4 regions of the Pantoea sp. X-Soil-MYKO-1785 genome follow, and region 2 is predicted to be linked to each of the others. Evidence: predicted binding sites of a transcription regulator. Region 2 holds the regulator's gene; each other region holds the start of a gene.
What was found. The regulator PurR, encoded in region 2, represses purine synthesis genes. The targets are predictions, from matches to a motif close to CANGCAAACGTTTGCNTG.

Region 1 (3,859 bases), 1.2 Mb from region 2:
GCACCATCATAACGCGGCCTGGTGATTTCTGAAAACAAACAGGGCGGGATTGCTCCCGCCCTGCTTTATCTGCGCTAACGCTGGCGCTTAGCCTTCGTTATGCAGCTCGAGGTTTTCCACCTCATTCTGACGCGCAATCGCTTTTGCGTCGTCATTACGCAGCGACTGGAGATATTCCAGGTAACGCTGGTCAACATCTTTGGTGACATAAATCCCGTTAAACACCGAGCATTCAAACTGAGTAATGTCCGGGTTCTCTTCGCGAACCGCTTCGATCAGATCATCCAGGTCCTGGAAAATCAGCGCATCCGCTTTGATCAGCTGGCGAATCTCTTCGACTTCGCGACCGTGGGCAATCAGTTCGGTGGCGCTGGGCATATCAATGCCATACACGTTCGGGAAACGAATCTCCGGAGCCGCTGACGCCAGATAAACCCGCTTCGCACCGGCTTCACGCGCCATCTCAATGATCTGCTCTGAGGTGGTGCCGCGGACGATGGAGTCATCCACCAGCAACACGTTTTTATCGCGGAACTCGGCGCGGTTAGCGTTCAGCTTACGGCGAACCGCGCTGCGGCGTAACTGCTGGCCCGGCATGATAAAGGTGCGGCCAACGTAACGGTTTTTCACGAAGCCCTGCCGATACGGCTTATCGAGAATGCGGGCAATTTCCAGCGCGATATCGGTTGAGGTTTCCGGAATCGGGATCACCACATCGATATCGAGATCTTCCCACTCGCGGGCAATTTTCTCACCCAACTTGGTGCCCATGCGCACGCGGGCGCTGTAGACAGAAATTTTGTCGAGGAACGAGTCAGGACGTGCAAAGTAGACGTACTCGAACAGGCAAGGATTGCTTTTCGGGTTTTCGGCGCACTGGCGGGTAGAAAGCTGGCCCTGCTCAGTGACATAAACCGCTTCACCCGGCGCAACGTCACGGATGAATTCAAACCCTAACGTATCCAGCGCCACGCTCTCCGAGGCCACCATATATTCGGTACGGCCATCGGCGATTACGCGCTTGCCCAGCACCAGCGGACGGATACCGTTCGGGTCGCGGAACGCCACCATGCCATGACCGATAATCATCGCCACCACTGCATAGGCACCGCGCACCTGCTGGTGCACCGCAGCGACCGCGGCAAAAATATTGTCGGCTTCCAGCGGATCGTTCTGGAAGCGATCCAGCTCCTGCGCGAAAATGTTGAGCAGGATTTCAGAATCTGAGGTGGTATTCACATGACGGCGGCCCTTTTCGAACAGGTGCTTGCGCAGTTCGTGGGCGTTGGTGAGATTTCCGTTGTGCGCCAGCGTGATACCGTACGGCGAGTTTACGTAGAAAGGCTGCGCTTCAGAGGCACTTGAGCTGCCCGCGGTCGGATAACGCGCGTGACCAATCCCCATGTTGCCCTGCAAACGCTGCATGTGGCGTGCTTCGAAAACGTCGCTGACCAGGCCATTTGCCTTTCGCAGACGAAAGCACTTCAGCGCATCGATAGTACAAATGCCTGCGGCATCCTGCCCGCGGTGCTGGAGCACCGTTAACGCGTCATAGATCGACTGGTTTACCGGCATGAAACCGGTGATACCGACAATACCGCACATGTTGTCATTTCCTCATTAAGCCGCACTCCCGGTCACATCACCGGGGTAAAAAACTCGACGTGCTTTTCAGGTAATCAAAAAACCACCTGATTATATAACTGAACTCGGGAATGAGTTGAGACTGTTGCCAGTCCGGACTTTTCGAAAAGCCGGTGAAAGTATCGAGGAAGAACAGCAAAGCGGCCACTATCAGCACACCACGCAACGCCCCGAAACAGACGCCCAACACCCGGTCGGTTCCCGACAGGCCGGTTTTTTCCACCAGCGAGCCGATCACGTAATTCACAATCGCACCGACAATCAGAGTGGCGACAAACAACACCCCAATGGCGATACCGTTACGAACCAGTTCGTCGTCAAAACCTGTAAACCAGACTGCAAGGTAGGCGTAGTAATGACTGGCGACAAAAAACGCGCATCCCCAGGTAACAAGAGATAAGGCTTCCCGGACAAACCCACGGATCAGGCTGACCAGAGCCGAAAAACCAACTACCGCAATAATGACGTAATCAATCCAGATCATGAACTCTTCCAGCGCCAGTGCCATTGCACCCCTGCATCCAGTTCGGGGCGCATTCTAACAGAAAAAGAAAACGTTTGCGTAGCGGTTTTCCTGTTCTGCATCCATAAAAAAGGCGATGAAAAAAACCTTCGTCGCCCGGTGGATTTTCCGACGGTCAGTCCGTTGAAAATCTTCATATTTTTATCCGTTTAGCCGCTTTAACCTGCCGTGCTATGGCCCAAAAGGCGCTGCCTGTTACTGCTATCGGCAGCGCCAATTGGCGGGTTTAACGGGCGCTGTACGGCTTCACGACGCCACCCAGCCCGGAGATACTTTTCAGCTCGCCTACCGCACTCTGCATTTTGGCTTTTGAAGCGTCGGGTCCCACGTAAATGCGGGTGATCTGCCCCTGTACCGGCGTTGATGGCACGGTAAAGGCGCGATAGCCCGACAGCCGCAGCTGCGCGACAATTTCATTCACCTTGCTGGCGTTTTTCAGTGCACCCAGCTGAACCACATAAGCCTGACCGGCAGGCGCGCTCGGTTCGGTCGCCTTCGGCGTCTCGGTCTGCTTCGGCTGCTCCACGGTTTTCGGCTGCTCAACCGGTTTTGGCTTCGGCTGTTCGACCGGTTTAGGCTTCGGCTGTTCAACCGGCTTCGGTTTTAGCTGCTCGACCGGTTTTGGTTTCACCTGCACCGGCGTTGACTGATGCACCGGCGGTGGCGTCACAACGGCCGGCTCGCTCTCTTCGGTGGGTTTTGCGCGTCCCTGTTCAGCCGCTGCGGTGGTTTTTCCGCTGCTGCTGCTGACCGCATTACCTGCGCCTTCCGGCGGCTGGGCCGGCAGCGACTGGGTCACCGGCGGCACCATTTCGCTGTCCTGCTGATCGTCCGGTTTCGGCACCAGCGGAATGGCGGCAAACTCTTCTTTATAGTGCTTCTTCTGTCCATCCAGCAGCCCCGGCAATACAATCACGCCGACGGCCACCAGAATGACGGTGCCGACTAAACGGTTCTGAAACTTACTAGCCACGTCCTTTCTCCGTTTCAATCGATTCCATGACCTGTGCCACGGTGTGGAACGATCCACACACCAGCACAATGTCCTGCGGCTGCGCCTGCTGGCGCGCCTGCTGCCAGGCCTGCTCTACCGTGCTGAATGCCTCGCCCTGCGGCAGCCATTGCAGCAGCTGCTCCGCCGTCGCGCCACGCGGGCCGTCGAGCGGTGCGCAGTACCAGGCGTCCACCGCCGGTGACAGCGCCGCCAGCGTACCGGCAATATCTTTGTCGTGCAGCATACCCACTACCGCGTGTACCCGGCCAGTTTTGGGCAGCGCGGCCAGCCGTGACGCCAGATAGTGCGCCGCATGCGGATTATGCGCCACGTCGAGAATCACCCGCGGCGATTCGCTGATGGTCTGAAAGCGGCCCGGCAGCATGGCTAACGGCAGTGTAGCGCGGATCTGCGCCTCACTGACCTGCAGTCCGGAGGCGCGCAGTGCGACCAGCGCCGTCGCGGCATTCGGCAGCGGCACCTGCGGCAGCGGCAGATCGTTCAGCTCACCTTGCGCGTCGCGCAGCGACCAGCTTTCCGGTTGCTCCCGGTAACCCCAGTCACGGTCGCGTTGCAGCAGCTGTGCGCCCTTCTCACTGGCCACCGCGGCAATGCTGTGCGGCATATCAGGCTCACCCACCACCGCCGGTTTGCCGGCACGGAACACACCCGCTTTTTCGCGGCCAATGCTTTCGCGG
Region 2 (3,859 bases):
GTACTCATAATTGCCTTCCTTAATTCATTACTTCGTGTTTGTTTATTGTAGCGACTTCGCCCCAGGACTGAAAACGAGATTTTGGCCGTTGCCCGATTAAATCGCCATGTTTGTTAACTCCTGTTTTCGGCCCTGTTAACCCATGATTATTAACCGCAGGTAACATATTAATAATTTGCAATAGTTTTGTAGATATAAGATGCTGAAAATGCTCATTTTCGACACAACTGTGCGTGTCCGAAAGATTAATAAAAAAAGGCGTTACGGTTTTCAGGCGAACTGGACTAGAATGGCTTCGGCACTGATCCTGGATCAGATTATTCCCAACTTTGTCGTGGTGCGTAGTGGCCCTGACAACTTAACTAAAACCGGACTATGCGTTTAATCATTACGCTTTTCATCCTTGCCTTTGCGCAACTGTTCTTCAACATCGCTTCTGCTTCCCCGCAGGCGCCGGTGAATGTCAGTTCGCATAAAGCAGAGAAAAAGAGTGCGCGCGAAGATGAGCGCCGCAAGCGTCGCCCGTTGAAAACGTCGGCGAAGAAAACACGCGTCAGCCCGATCCAGAAGCTCAAACTCAAAAAACAGAAAAAAAGCGAACTCAGCGCCAGCCATCTTTCCGCAAAGAAAAGCAAAACTCCACTCAAAACCGCCAGTAAAAAACGTTACGGCCATCAGCGTACGCTCAAAACCGCAGACGCCAGCAGCAGTGACATCGGCACCATTAAAATGAGCAAGTCACATCGTCAGCGCTACCAGAAAGCGCGTGAGACGGCGATGACCAAGCTGATGGGCCAGCTGGGCAAACCCTATCAGTGGGGCGGCACCTCACCGCACACCGGTTTCGACTGCAGCGGCCTAGTCTGGTACGCCTATAAAGATCTGGTCAAGTTTAAGATCCCGCGTACCGCCAATGAGATGTACCACCTGCGCGACGCCGCGCCGGTAAAACGCGAGTCGCTGGAGAAAGGCGATTTAGTCTTCTTCCGGATTAATGGTCGCGGCACCGCCGATCACGTTGGGGTTTATCTCGGCAACGGCAAATTTATTCAGTCACCTCGCACCGGCAAAGATATTCAGATCAGTGCGCTGGGTGAAGATTACTGGCAGCGCCACTACATCGGCGCGCGGCGGGTAATGACCCCGAAAACCATTCGTTAAGCGGCTTCGCTACGCGAAAATCAAACAGAGAAAAGCCGGGCGATGCCCGGCTTTTTCATTAGTGCAGCACCGCTGTAAAGCTAAAGGCGACGATCATCAGCAGACAGCCGACGGTAGTCATCAGGGCCAGTTTCAAATCAGTACTCATTTAGCGCTCCTTAGTCACATATTTTGTAGGGATAAGCCATTTTCCCATAGGGGCTGGTAAAAATCTCGTTTTATCCGTTCAGCCTTGTTAGAATCCTGCCTTTGTTGCGCAACGCGCGCAATCCCGGTTCCGTTTGCTCTCCTTTTCAGGCGCTCATTACCCGCCAGACGCCTGTTTACCGGTCAGAAAAGCTGCATAATTGCGGGGAAAACCCTGAGCAGACGCAAACGTTTAACATTATGCTTATCATTGCGTTAGATAAGCCCTGGAGTCCGATTTTAATGGCAACAATTAAAGATGTGGCAAAACGCGCCGGCGTCTCAACGACCACCGTTTCGCACGTCATCAACAAAACGCGTTTTGTCGCTGAAGAGACGCGCAACGCGGTCTGGCAGGCGATTCAGGAACTGCACTATTCACCGAGCGCGGTGGCGCGCAGCCTGAAGGTGAATCACACCAAAACGCTGGGCCTGCTGGCAACCTCCAGCGAAGCGCCCTACTTTGCTGAAATTATTGAAGCGGTGGAGAATCACTGCTTCGATAAAGGCTACACCCTGATTCTGGGCAATGCGCACAACGACCTGCAAAAGCAGCGTGCCTATCTCAGCATGATGGCGCAGAAGCGCGTCGATGGACTGCTGGTGATGTGCTCTGAGTATCCGGACGATCTGTTAAAGATGCTGGAAGAGAATCGCAATATCCCGATGGTGGTGATGGACTGGGGTGAATCACGCGCTGACTTCACCGACACGGTGCTGGATAATGCCTTTCAGGGCGGCTACCTGGCCGGACGTTATCTGATTGAGCGCGGTCACCGTGATATTGGCGCGATTCCCGGCCAGATGGAACGCAACACCGGCGGCGGACGTCACGCGGGTTTCCTCAAGGCGCTGGAAGAAGCAGGCATTCAGCCGCGTGCCGAATGGATCGTGCAGGGCGACTTCGAGCCGGAGTCGGGCTATCAGGCGATGCAGCAGATCCTGTCGCAGAAACAGCGTCCGACTGCGGTGTTCTGCGGGGGCGATATCATGGCGATGGGCGCGATTTGCGCCGCCGATGAGATGGGATTGCGGGTGCCGCAGGACATTTCGGTGATCGGTTATGACAATGTGCGCAACGCGCGCTACTTTGCGCCTGCGCTGACCACGGTGCATCAGCCAAAAGCGCAACTGGGTGAGAAAGCGCTGGAGATGTTGCTGGATCGCATCACCAGTAAACGTGAGATTTCTCAGACCATCGAAGTACACCCAACGCTGATTGAACGCCGTTCGGTGGCTGACGGTCCGTTCCGCGACTACCGCCGTTAATCTTCGCTTAACCACTCCTGATTAAGCGTTTGCGCATCACCCAGATAGCTGAGTAACCAGCCCGTTGCCGGTGATGCGCGATCTTCCGCCCAGCTTACGCAACAGGGACTGTCCGGAAACGCGACCGGCAACGTTAATTCTACCAGCGCTCCGCTGTCCAGTAATGGCCGCGCCAGATGCCCAGGCACCATCGCCACGCACAATCCCTCCAGCACGCAATCCAGTCCGGTCTGCCATTCCGGCACCACCAGCCGACGCTGATTGTCGAGCGTCCACGTCATCCGGCGCGGCAGCGCGCGCGAGGTATCTTCCAGCACCAGCGACGGCCAGCTGCGCAGGGTGTCGTCGTCAATCTGGCTCACCCCGGTCAGCGGATGGTGGTGCGCCACCACACAACGCCAGTTGAGCGTCCCCATGTCGCGAAAGGCAAAGCGTCCGCCGACCGGTATCGCCTGAGTGGCACCGATAGCCACTTCAACCCGATCATCGGCCAGCGCATCCCAGACGCCGTTAAACACTTCATAACTGATGTGCAACTCCATGTCGGGGAAATGGCGGTAAAAATCCTTGACTAACTGCCGGGTGCGCTGCGGCTTGACGATGCAGTCGACCGCAATACTCAGCTGTCCACGCCAGCCGTTAGCCAGCTGCTGACACTGGCGGCGGGTGGCGAGCATTTTTTTGATAACGCTGCGCCCTTCCCGGACAAAATGCTCGCCGGCGGGGGTTAATACCACCTCGCGATGCTGGCGCTCAAACAGCGGTACCGCCAGCCACGTTTCCAGCTGACGCACGGTGTAGCTGATAGCTGACGGCACCCGATGCAGCTCCTGCGCCGCGGCGCTGAAGCTGCCACCGCGCGCCACCGCATCCACCACCTCTAAAGCATATTCTGACCACATAATCTGCCTTCAAATTTTTTAACAGCAACCGGCAAATATTAGCGTTTCACAGCGGCAAACGCACCTTTTACACTCTGCCGCGTTCAACCTGCAAAATGAGAATCAGATGTCACCGTCAAAAGGATTTATGCCGTATCTCGCTCTGCTGAGCATGCTGGGCTTTTTAGCCACCGATATGTACCTGCCCGCCTTTGGCGCGATGCAGCAAACCTTTAACACCTCACCCGGCCTGATCAGCGCCAGTATGAGCCTGTTCCTGGCGGGATTTGCCTGCGGTCAGCTGTTCTGGGGACCACTGTCAGACCGCATCGGCCGCAAGCCGGTATTGCTGGCCGGTCTGG
Region 3 (3,859 bases), 1.5 Mb from region 2:
GACTTCACCCCAGTCATGAATCACAAAGTGGTAAGCGCCCTCCCGAAGGTTAAGCTACCTACTTCTTTTGCAACCCACTCCCATGGTGTGACGGGCGGTGTGTACAAGGCCCGGGAACGTATTCACCGTGGCATTCTGATCCACGATTACTAGCGATTCCGACTTCACGGAGTCGAGTTGCAGACTCCGATCCGGACTACGACGCACTTTGTGAGGTCCGCTTGCTCTCGCGAGGTCGCTTCTCTTTGTATGCGCCATTGTAGCACGTGTGTAGCCCTACTCGTAAGGGCCATGATGACTTGACGTCATCCCCACCTTCCTCCGGTTTATCACCGGCAGTCTCCTTTGAGTTCCCGACCGAATCGCTGGCAACAAAGGATAAGGGTTGCGCTCGTTGCGGGACTTAACCCAACATTTCACAACACGAGCTGACGACAGCCATGCAGCACCTGTCTCAGCGTTCCCGAAGGCACCAAGGCATCTCTGCCAAGTTCGCTGGATGTCAAGAGTAGGTAAGGTTCTTCGCGTTGCATCGAATTAAACCACATGCTCCACCGCTTGTGCGGGCCCCCGTCAATTCATTTGAGTTTTAACCTTGCGGCCGTACTCCCCAGGCGGTCGACTTAACGCGTTAGCTCCGGAAGCCACTCCTCAAGGGAACAACCTCCAAGTCGACATCGTTTACGGCGTGGACTACCAGGGTATCTAATCCTGTTTGCTCCCCACGCTTTCGCACCTGAGCGTCAGTCTTCGTCCAGGGGGCCGCCTTCGCCACCGGTATTCCTCCAGATCTCTACGCATTTCACCGCTACACCTGGAATTCTACCCCCCTCTACGAGACTCAAGCCTGCCAGTTTCAAATGCAGTTCCCAGGTTAAGCCCGGGGATTTCACATCTGACTTAACAGACCGCCTGCGTGCGCTTTACGCCCAGTAATTCCGATTAACGCTTGCACCCTCCGTATTACCGCGGCTGCTGGCACGGAGTTAGCCGGTGCTTCTTCTGCGGGTAACGTCAATCGACGCGGTTATTAACCGCATCGCCTTCCTCCCCGCTGAAAGTACTTTACAACCCGAAGGCCTTCTTCATACACGCGGCATGGCTGCATCAGGCTTGCGCCCATTGTGCAATATTCCCCACTGCTGCCTCCCGTAGGAGTCTGGACCGTGTCTCAGTTCCAGTGTGGCTGGTCATCCTCTCAGACCAGCTAGGGATCGTCGCCTAGGTGGGCCATTACCCCGCCTACTAGCTAATCCCATCTGGGTTCATCCGATAGTGAGAGGCCCGAAGGTCCCCCTCTTTGGTCTTGCGACGTTATGCGGTATTAGCCACCGTTTCCAGTGGTTATCCCCCTCTATCGGGCAGATCCCCAGACATTACTCACCCGTCCGCCACTCGTCACCCAAGGAGCAAGCTCCTCTGTGCTACCGTCCGACTTGCATGTGTTAGGCCTGCCGCCAGCGTTCAATCTGAGCCATGATCAAACTCTTCAATTTAAGTTTGATTTGCTTAAACAAGTTAAGCGGTGCTCATCTGTAAAACGTCATAATGAATTTCATTATGTGTTCACTCGTGAGACTTGATATTTTTTACGTCCGGAGACGCTGATATCAATCCTGCGAGTGCCCACACAGATTGTCTGATAAATTGTTAAAGAGCAGTGCGAGCAGCGGGTTAACCGTCTGTCGCGAGGTGGCGTATATTACGCTTTCCTCCTTCAGAGTCAACTTCTTTTTCAGAAGCTTTTCTCCGGCGGCGCAGTCTCCTGTGCCTTTCAACCCGGCGGCGTTAAGCCGTTGTTCCGTGTCGATGGAGGCGCATTATAGGGAGTTGTTCGGCAGGCGCAACCTGTAAATTGCATAAAAACAACCGTTCGCTGCATTCCACAGCAAAAGCCCCTGTTATACGCAGTTACGCACAAACTTATCCACATTCATCGGGCACAGCGAATTTAGGCGAGCATCACGCAAACGTTTTCGCTACAATGCCCGGCGACGTAACGGATGCCCCTTTTCGGGGCGTTACCTGAAGTTTTCGATCTTTTCTTCTTATATAAGCAAAGGAAGGATCGTTAAGCTTGATGTAACGCTCTTATATACGCGAAACAAAGCCAAGGGATAAAACCACCATGCAACAACGTCGTCCTGTACGCCGCGCTCTGCTCAGTGTGTCTGACAAAGCCGGTATCCTCGAATTTGCTCAGGCGCTCGCTGACCGCGGTGTCGAGCTGCTCTCCACAGGTGGCACGGCTCGCCTGCTGGCGGATGCGGGCCTGCCTGTCACTGAAGTCTCTGACTACACCGGCTTCCCGGAAATGATGGATGGACGCGTCAAAACCCTGCACCCGAAAGTGCACGGCGGCATTCTGGGCCGTCGCGGCCAGGATGATGCCATCATGGCGCAGCACGACATCAGCCCAATCGATATGGTGGTGGTAAACCTGTATCCCTTTGCCCAGACGGTGGCACGTGAGGGATGTTCGCTGGAAGATGCCGTTGAGAACATTGATATCGGCGGCCCGACTATGGTGCGCTCCGCTGCGAAGAACCATAAAGATGTGGCGATCGTAGTGAAGAGCAGCGACTATCCGGCTATCGTGGCTGAGATGGACGCGAATCAGAACGCCCTGACCCTTGAAACCCGCTTCGACCTCGCCATTAAAGCCTTCGAGCACACCGCCGCTTACGACAGCATGATCGCTAACTATTTTGGATCGCGGGTGCCGGCCTATCATGGCGAACGCGGCCAGCCAGCCGGTCGCTTCCCGCGCACCCTTAACCTGAACTTCATTAAGAAGCAGGATATGCGCTATGGCGAAAACAGCCATCAGGATGCGGCCTTCTATATAGAAGAGAATGTGGCGGAAGCGTCCGTCGCTACCGCACAGCAGGTTCAGGGCAAAGCCCTTTCTTATAACAATATTGCCGATACCGATGCGGCGCTGGAATGCGTAAAAGAGTTCAGCGAGCCGGCCTGTGTCATCGTTAAACATGCTAACCCGTGCGGCGTCGCGGTCGGTGATTCTCTGCTGACGGCCTATGAGCGTGCCTGGCAGACCGATCCGACTTCCGCATTCGGCGGCATCATCGCCTTTAACCGCGAGCTGGATGAAGCAACCGCGCAGGCCATTATCAGCCGTCAGTTTGTTGAAGTGATCATTGCGCCTGCAGTTTCCGAAGCGGCGCTGAAAATTACCGCGACCAAACAGAATGTACGGGTGCTGATCTGCGGCCAGTGGCAAAACCGGGTGGCCGCGCTGGACTTCAAACGGGTTAATGGCGGCTTACTGGTGCAGGATCGCGATCTCGGTATGGTCGATGCCAGCCAGCTGCGCGTGGTCAGCAAACGCCAGCCAACCGAGCAGGAACTGCGTGATGCACTGTTCTGCTGGAAAGTGGCGAAGTTCGTTAAGTCTAACGCCATTGTTTATGCGCGCGACAATATGACTATCGGTATCGGCGCTGGCCAGATGAGCCGCGTCTATTCCGCCAAGATTGCCGGCATCAAAGCGGGCGATGAAGGGCTGGAAGTAAAAGGCTCGGCGATGGCGTCTGACGCCTTCTTCCCGTTCCGCGACGGTATTGATGCGGCAGCGGCGGTAGGTATCAGCTGCGTAATTCAGCCTGGCGGCTCAATCCGAGATGACGAAGTGATCGCCGCAGCTGATGAACACGGCATTGCGATGATCTTTACTGATATGCGCCACTTCCGCCATTAATCGTTTGGAGAGTTACAGATGAAAATTTTAGTGATTGGCAATGGCGGACGTGAGCACGCATTAGCCTGGAAAGCCGCACAGTCTCCGCTGGCGGAAACTGTGTTTGTGGCACCGGGCAACGCCGGCACCGCATTAGAGCCA
Region 4 (3,859 bases), 2.1 Mb from region 2:
GCAAATATATTCGTGAGAACGCAGGATTGTAAGCGCAGGCGGGAAACCGTGAGATAAACCGGCTTCCCCGGAGAGGGGAAGCCGCAAGCCAGCAGGGCGGTCGCCCGGCCTTATTTCAGCGCAATACTCTTCACAATGTTGTCGGCATCGCTTTGTGCCTGCTGCTGGTTGTCGCCTGGCAGAGTAATCTGCAGCGTCACCAGTTTGCCGTCAACTTTAGCCAGAATCACCGATGACCATGAGGTCTGGTTGTTGGCAGAAATCACCGTATCCAGCTGCTGTGCCGGCTGATCTTTCAGCGTGACCGCTTTGTTCGAGACCACCTGCAGTTGCGGATCGCGGTTGCGCTGCTGCTGCTCCATACGCTGTGACAGCACGTCCAGCCCATCGCTGGTCGGCTCACCGGCAATCACAATAATCGCGCGCGCACCGGTTTCATCAGCATACACGTGCATATTGGTAGTCTGCGAACCAAGCTTACCGCTCTTATCCGACATGCCCGGCGGCAGCGAGAAGCTCAGTTTGCCATCCATCAGCGTTACGGTTTGCGCCGACTGACTGGCGCTGACGCCGTTGTCATTCGCCGCGTCATCTTTCTTCTGGTCACAGGCGGCTAAGCCGAGCACCAGTAAGCCCATTCCTACATATTTCACCAGGTTGCGCATCAGAATCCCTTTTTTAAGTTTCCAGTCAGCCGTTAATACAACAGGAATCAGGTTGCAAACGCAACCTGATGATTGTCAGCAGATCTTAGCGGGTAATGGCGTAAACCGGTATGGCGGGTTAGCCGAAATTTATCTGGCTGGTGGCACGGCGCTCAGCCAGCCGTTTCAGCGCGGCATTGAGCAATACGCCGTAGGCCGGCAGGAAGAACACCATGCAGATCAGCACTTTGAAGCTGTAGTCCACCAGGGCAATCTCGACCCAGTGCTGGGCCATAAACGCATCAGGGCTTTTATAAAAGGCGATGAAGAAAAAGGCCAGCGTATCGCTGATGTTGCCGAGAAACATGGCGCAGCCCGGGGCGATCCACCATTGAGGCAGGGCGCGCAGACGGTTGAAGACGTGAACGTCGAGGATCTGACCCAGCGCGTAAGCCATAAAACTGGCACAGGCGATACGCGCGACAAACAGATTGACCTGTTCCAGTGCTGCCCAGCCCTGCCATTCGCCCTGATAAAACAGCGACGAGACACCATAGGAGATAAACAGCGCCGGGATCATCACCGCCAGAATAATGCGTCGGGCCAGCGGCGCGCCAAAGATGCGCACGGTCAGATCGGTTGCCAGGAAGATAAACGGGAAGCTGAACGCGCCCCAGGTGGTGTGGAAGCCGAAAATTGAAATCGGCAGCTGCACCAGGTAGTTACTGGAGGTGATCACCAGCAGGTGAAACAGCGATAACCAGAACAGCGCATGCATGCGCTGACGCGAAGAGAATGCGAGCATAATCAACCTTTTTAATGTTGGGGTGAGGGAACCCATTGCGGGACGCCGTTCGGGCAGCGCCTGGCAGTTTTATGAGCAAAAAGCGGCGGCATCTTACCGCGTTGTGCTATTTATGCAATGGTTAATTTTAGCGCAATCGTTATCGCCTTGCGTCATTGGCACTACGCGCTAGAATGAGCGCCCTAACCCTGAACCGAGTCCATTATGAGCGATGCTTTTTCCTCTGCCGACCATCAACTGGATGCCCGTGGCCTGCGTTGTCCGGAGCCGGTGATGATGGTGCGCAAAACCGTTCGCAGCCTGCAGGATGGCGATACGCTGTTGATCATTGCCGACGATCCGGCCACCACCCGCGATATTCCCGGCTTCTGCCGCTTTATGGAGCATCGCCTGCTGGCACAGCAGACCGATAACCTGCCGTATCAGTTCCTGATCCAGAAAGGCATGGCGGAGTAACGCTGGATGCCAATTGGCTTCGCGGCCCGTCATCTGACCGGCCGCTCGTCTTCAGCTTCGGTTGCGCAGTAATCGCAGCGCGTTGGCGGTGACCAGCGCCGTTGCGCCGGAATCCGCCAGCACCGCCAGCCACAATCCGGTCAGCCCCAGCAGGGTCGTGACCAGAAATACCGCCTTCAGCCCCAGCGCAATGGTCAGGTTCTGCCGAATGATGCGGCGCGTACGGCGCGCCAGCACAATCATCGGTGCCAGATTGCTGAGCTGATTGCGCGTCAGCGCGGCATCGGCCGCCTCCAGCGCAACGTCGGTGCCGCTGCCCATCGCGATCCCCAGCGTCGCCGCTTTCATCGCTGGCGCATCATTAATGCCATCCCCGACCATCGCCAGCGGCTGCTGCTGGCTCAGTTCTGCTATCGCCGCCACCTTATCGGCCGGCAGCAGGCTGGCACGGTACTCAATGCCCAGCTGCCGGGCGATGGCTGCCGCGGACCGCGGGTTGTCGCCGGTCAGCATCAGGCTCTCAATGCCCAGTTTTTTCAGCGCCTGTAGTGCGGCGATCGCATCGCTGCGCAGCTGATCGCGCAAGGCCAGCGCGCCCAGCGCCTCGCCATTGCGGGTCAGCACCACCACCGTTTCACCGGCCGCTTCACGCTGGGTAATCTGTTCGGTTTGCTGCACCGTCAGTCCGGTCATCTGCGCGGGCGTCAGCAACCGGATCGGCTGACCATCGACCACCGCGGTAATGCCACATCCGGCCTGAACCTGCTGATCGCGGGCGGCCGGGATGGTCAGCTTACGTGCCTCAGCGGCCGCCACAATCGCACTGGCCAGCGGATGCGTCGCGCCCTGTTCAACCGCCGCGCTGAGCGCCAGCATCTCCGCGTCGCCGGTCTCGCCAAAGCGCAGAATCCCGGTGAGCTGCGGCTTGCCAACGGTCAGAGTGCCGGTTTTATCGAACGCCATCATGCGCAGGGAACTCAGACGTTCTAAGGCCGCACCGCCTTTGATCAGCGCGCCCTGACGTGCGGCAGCAGCCAGCCCGGAGGTAATCGCCGCTGGCGTAGAGATCACCAGCGCACAGGGGCAGCCAATCAGCAGTAAGGTCAGGCCCTTGTAGATCCACGGCTGCCATTCTCCCGCGCCGAGCAGCGGAGGCACCACCATCACCAGCAGCGACAGCAGCATCACCAGCGGCGTATAGAGACGGCTGAACCGATCGATAAAGCGCTCAACCGGGGCGCGGTGGGTTTCCGCTTCTTCAATCAGCTGCAGTATCCGGTCAATCGCGCTTTCGCCCGGTTTCGAGACCACTTCCAGCGTCACCAGCCGGTCAATGCTGGTGGCACCAGCCAGTATTTTTTCGCCGCTGTTGCGTGTTACCGGCAGCGACTCGCCGGTTAACGCACTTTCATCAAAGCTGGCGAGCGGCGTAATGAGGCGGCCATCGACCGGCAGACGGCTGCCGGCTGCCACTTCAATCTGATCGCCGGGCTGCAGCGCAGCCAGTGGCACCTCGCTGCGCCGACCCTGCTCAAGTCGGATTGCCGATTCCGGCCGCAGCGCCATCAGACGGGTCACGCCACTGCGCGCCCGCGAGGCGGCATAGCTTTCGAGCTGTTCGCCAAGCTGAAACAGTACCAGCACCATCGCTGCTTCAGCGTGGGCACCGATGATCAGCGCACCCGCTGAGGCCAGCGTCATCAGGGTTTCGATAGTGAAAGGCGAGCCGCTGCGCAGCCGTTGCCAGGCGCTGCGAGCCACCGGGAACAGGCCGACCAGGGTGGTGACGACAAACAGGCGATCGCCCCACAGCGGCGCGAAATGGCTGAGCAGGCTGCTGGCGAGCACCAGCAGCGCCAGCGCAATCAGCATGCGGTTATGCTGCCAGCGTGGGCTATCGGCTGTCGTTTCGGTCTGGGTACTGAGCCGGAAGCCAGCTTTTTTGACCGCCTGC

Region 1: the regulator PurR is predicted to act here: its motif matches at 2,192-2,209, upstream of cvpA (colicin V production protein).
Region 3: the regulator PurR is predicted to act here: its motif matches at 1,964-1,981, upstream of purH (bifunctional phosphoribosylaminoimidazolecarboxamide formyltransferase/IMP cyclohydrolase).
Region 4: the regulator PurR is predicted to act here: its motif matches at 1,474-1,491, upstream of AC6I8D_RS18650 (7-cyano-7-deazaguanine/7-aminomethyl-7-deazaguanine transporter).

The regions. Positions count from the first base shown of each region.
Region 1 is NZ_AP036000.1:2,954,386-2,958,244, forward strand. Features, by position in the region: gene purF (amidophosphoribosyltransferase) at 88-1,605, opposite strand; gene cvpA (colicin V production protein) at 1,643-2,128, opposite strand; gene dedD (cell division protein DedD) at 2,394-3,140, opposite strand; gene folC (bifunctional tetrahydrofolate synthase/dihydrofolate synthase) at 3,133-3,859, opposite strand, start outside.
Region 2 is NZ_AP036000.1:1,796,126-1,799,984, reverse strand. Features, by position in the region: gene AC6I8D_RS08370 (Grx4 family monothiol glutaredoxin) at 1-11, opposite strand, end outside; gene AC6I8D_RS08365 (C40 family peptidase) at 376-1,161, shown strand; gene cydH (cytochrome bd-I oxidase subunit CydH) at 1,220-1,309, opposite strand; gene purR (HTH-type transcriptional repressor PurR) at 1,591-2,616, shown strand; gene punR (DNA-binding transcriptional activator PunR) at 2,613-3,518, opposite strand; gene punC (purine nucleoside transporter PunC) at 3,625-3,859, shown strand, end outside.
Region 3 is NZ_AP036000.1:246,403-250,261, reverse strand. Features, by position in the region: rRNA gene AC6I8D_RS01130 (16S ribosomal RNA) at 1-1,496, opposite strand, end outside; gene purH (bifunctional phosphoribosylaminoimidazolecarboxamide formyltransferase/IMP cyclohydrolase) at 2,129-3,718, shown strand; gene purD (phosphoribosylamine--glycine ligase) at 3,737-3,859, shown strand, end outside.
Region 4 is NZ_AP036000.1:3,919,282-3,923,140, reverse strand. Features, by position in the region: gene iolE (myo-inosose-2 dehydratase) at 1-32, shown strand, start outside; gene AC6I8D_RS18655 (DcrB family lipoprotein) at 111-665, opposite strand; gene AC6I8D_RS18650 (7-cyano-7-deazaguanine/7-aminomethyl-7-deazaguanine transporter) at 784-1,449, opposite strand; gene tusA (sulfurtransferase TusA) at 1,654-1,905, shown strand; gene AC6I8D_RS18640 (zinc/cadmium/mercury/lead-transporting ATPase) at 1,957-3,859, opposite strand, start outside.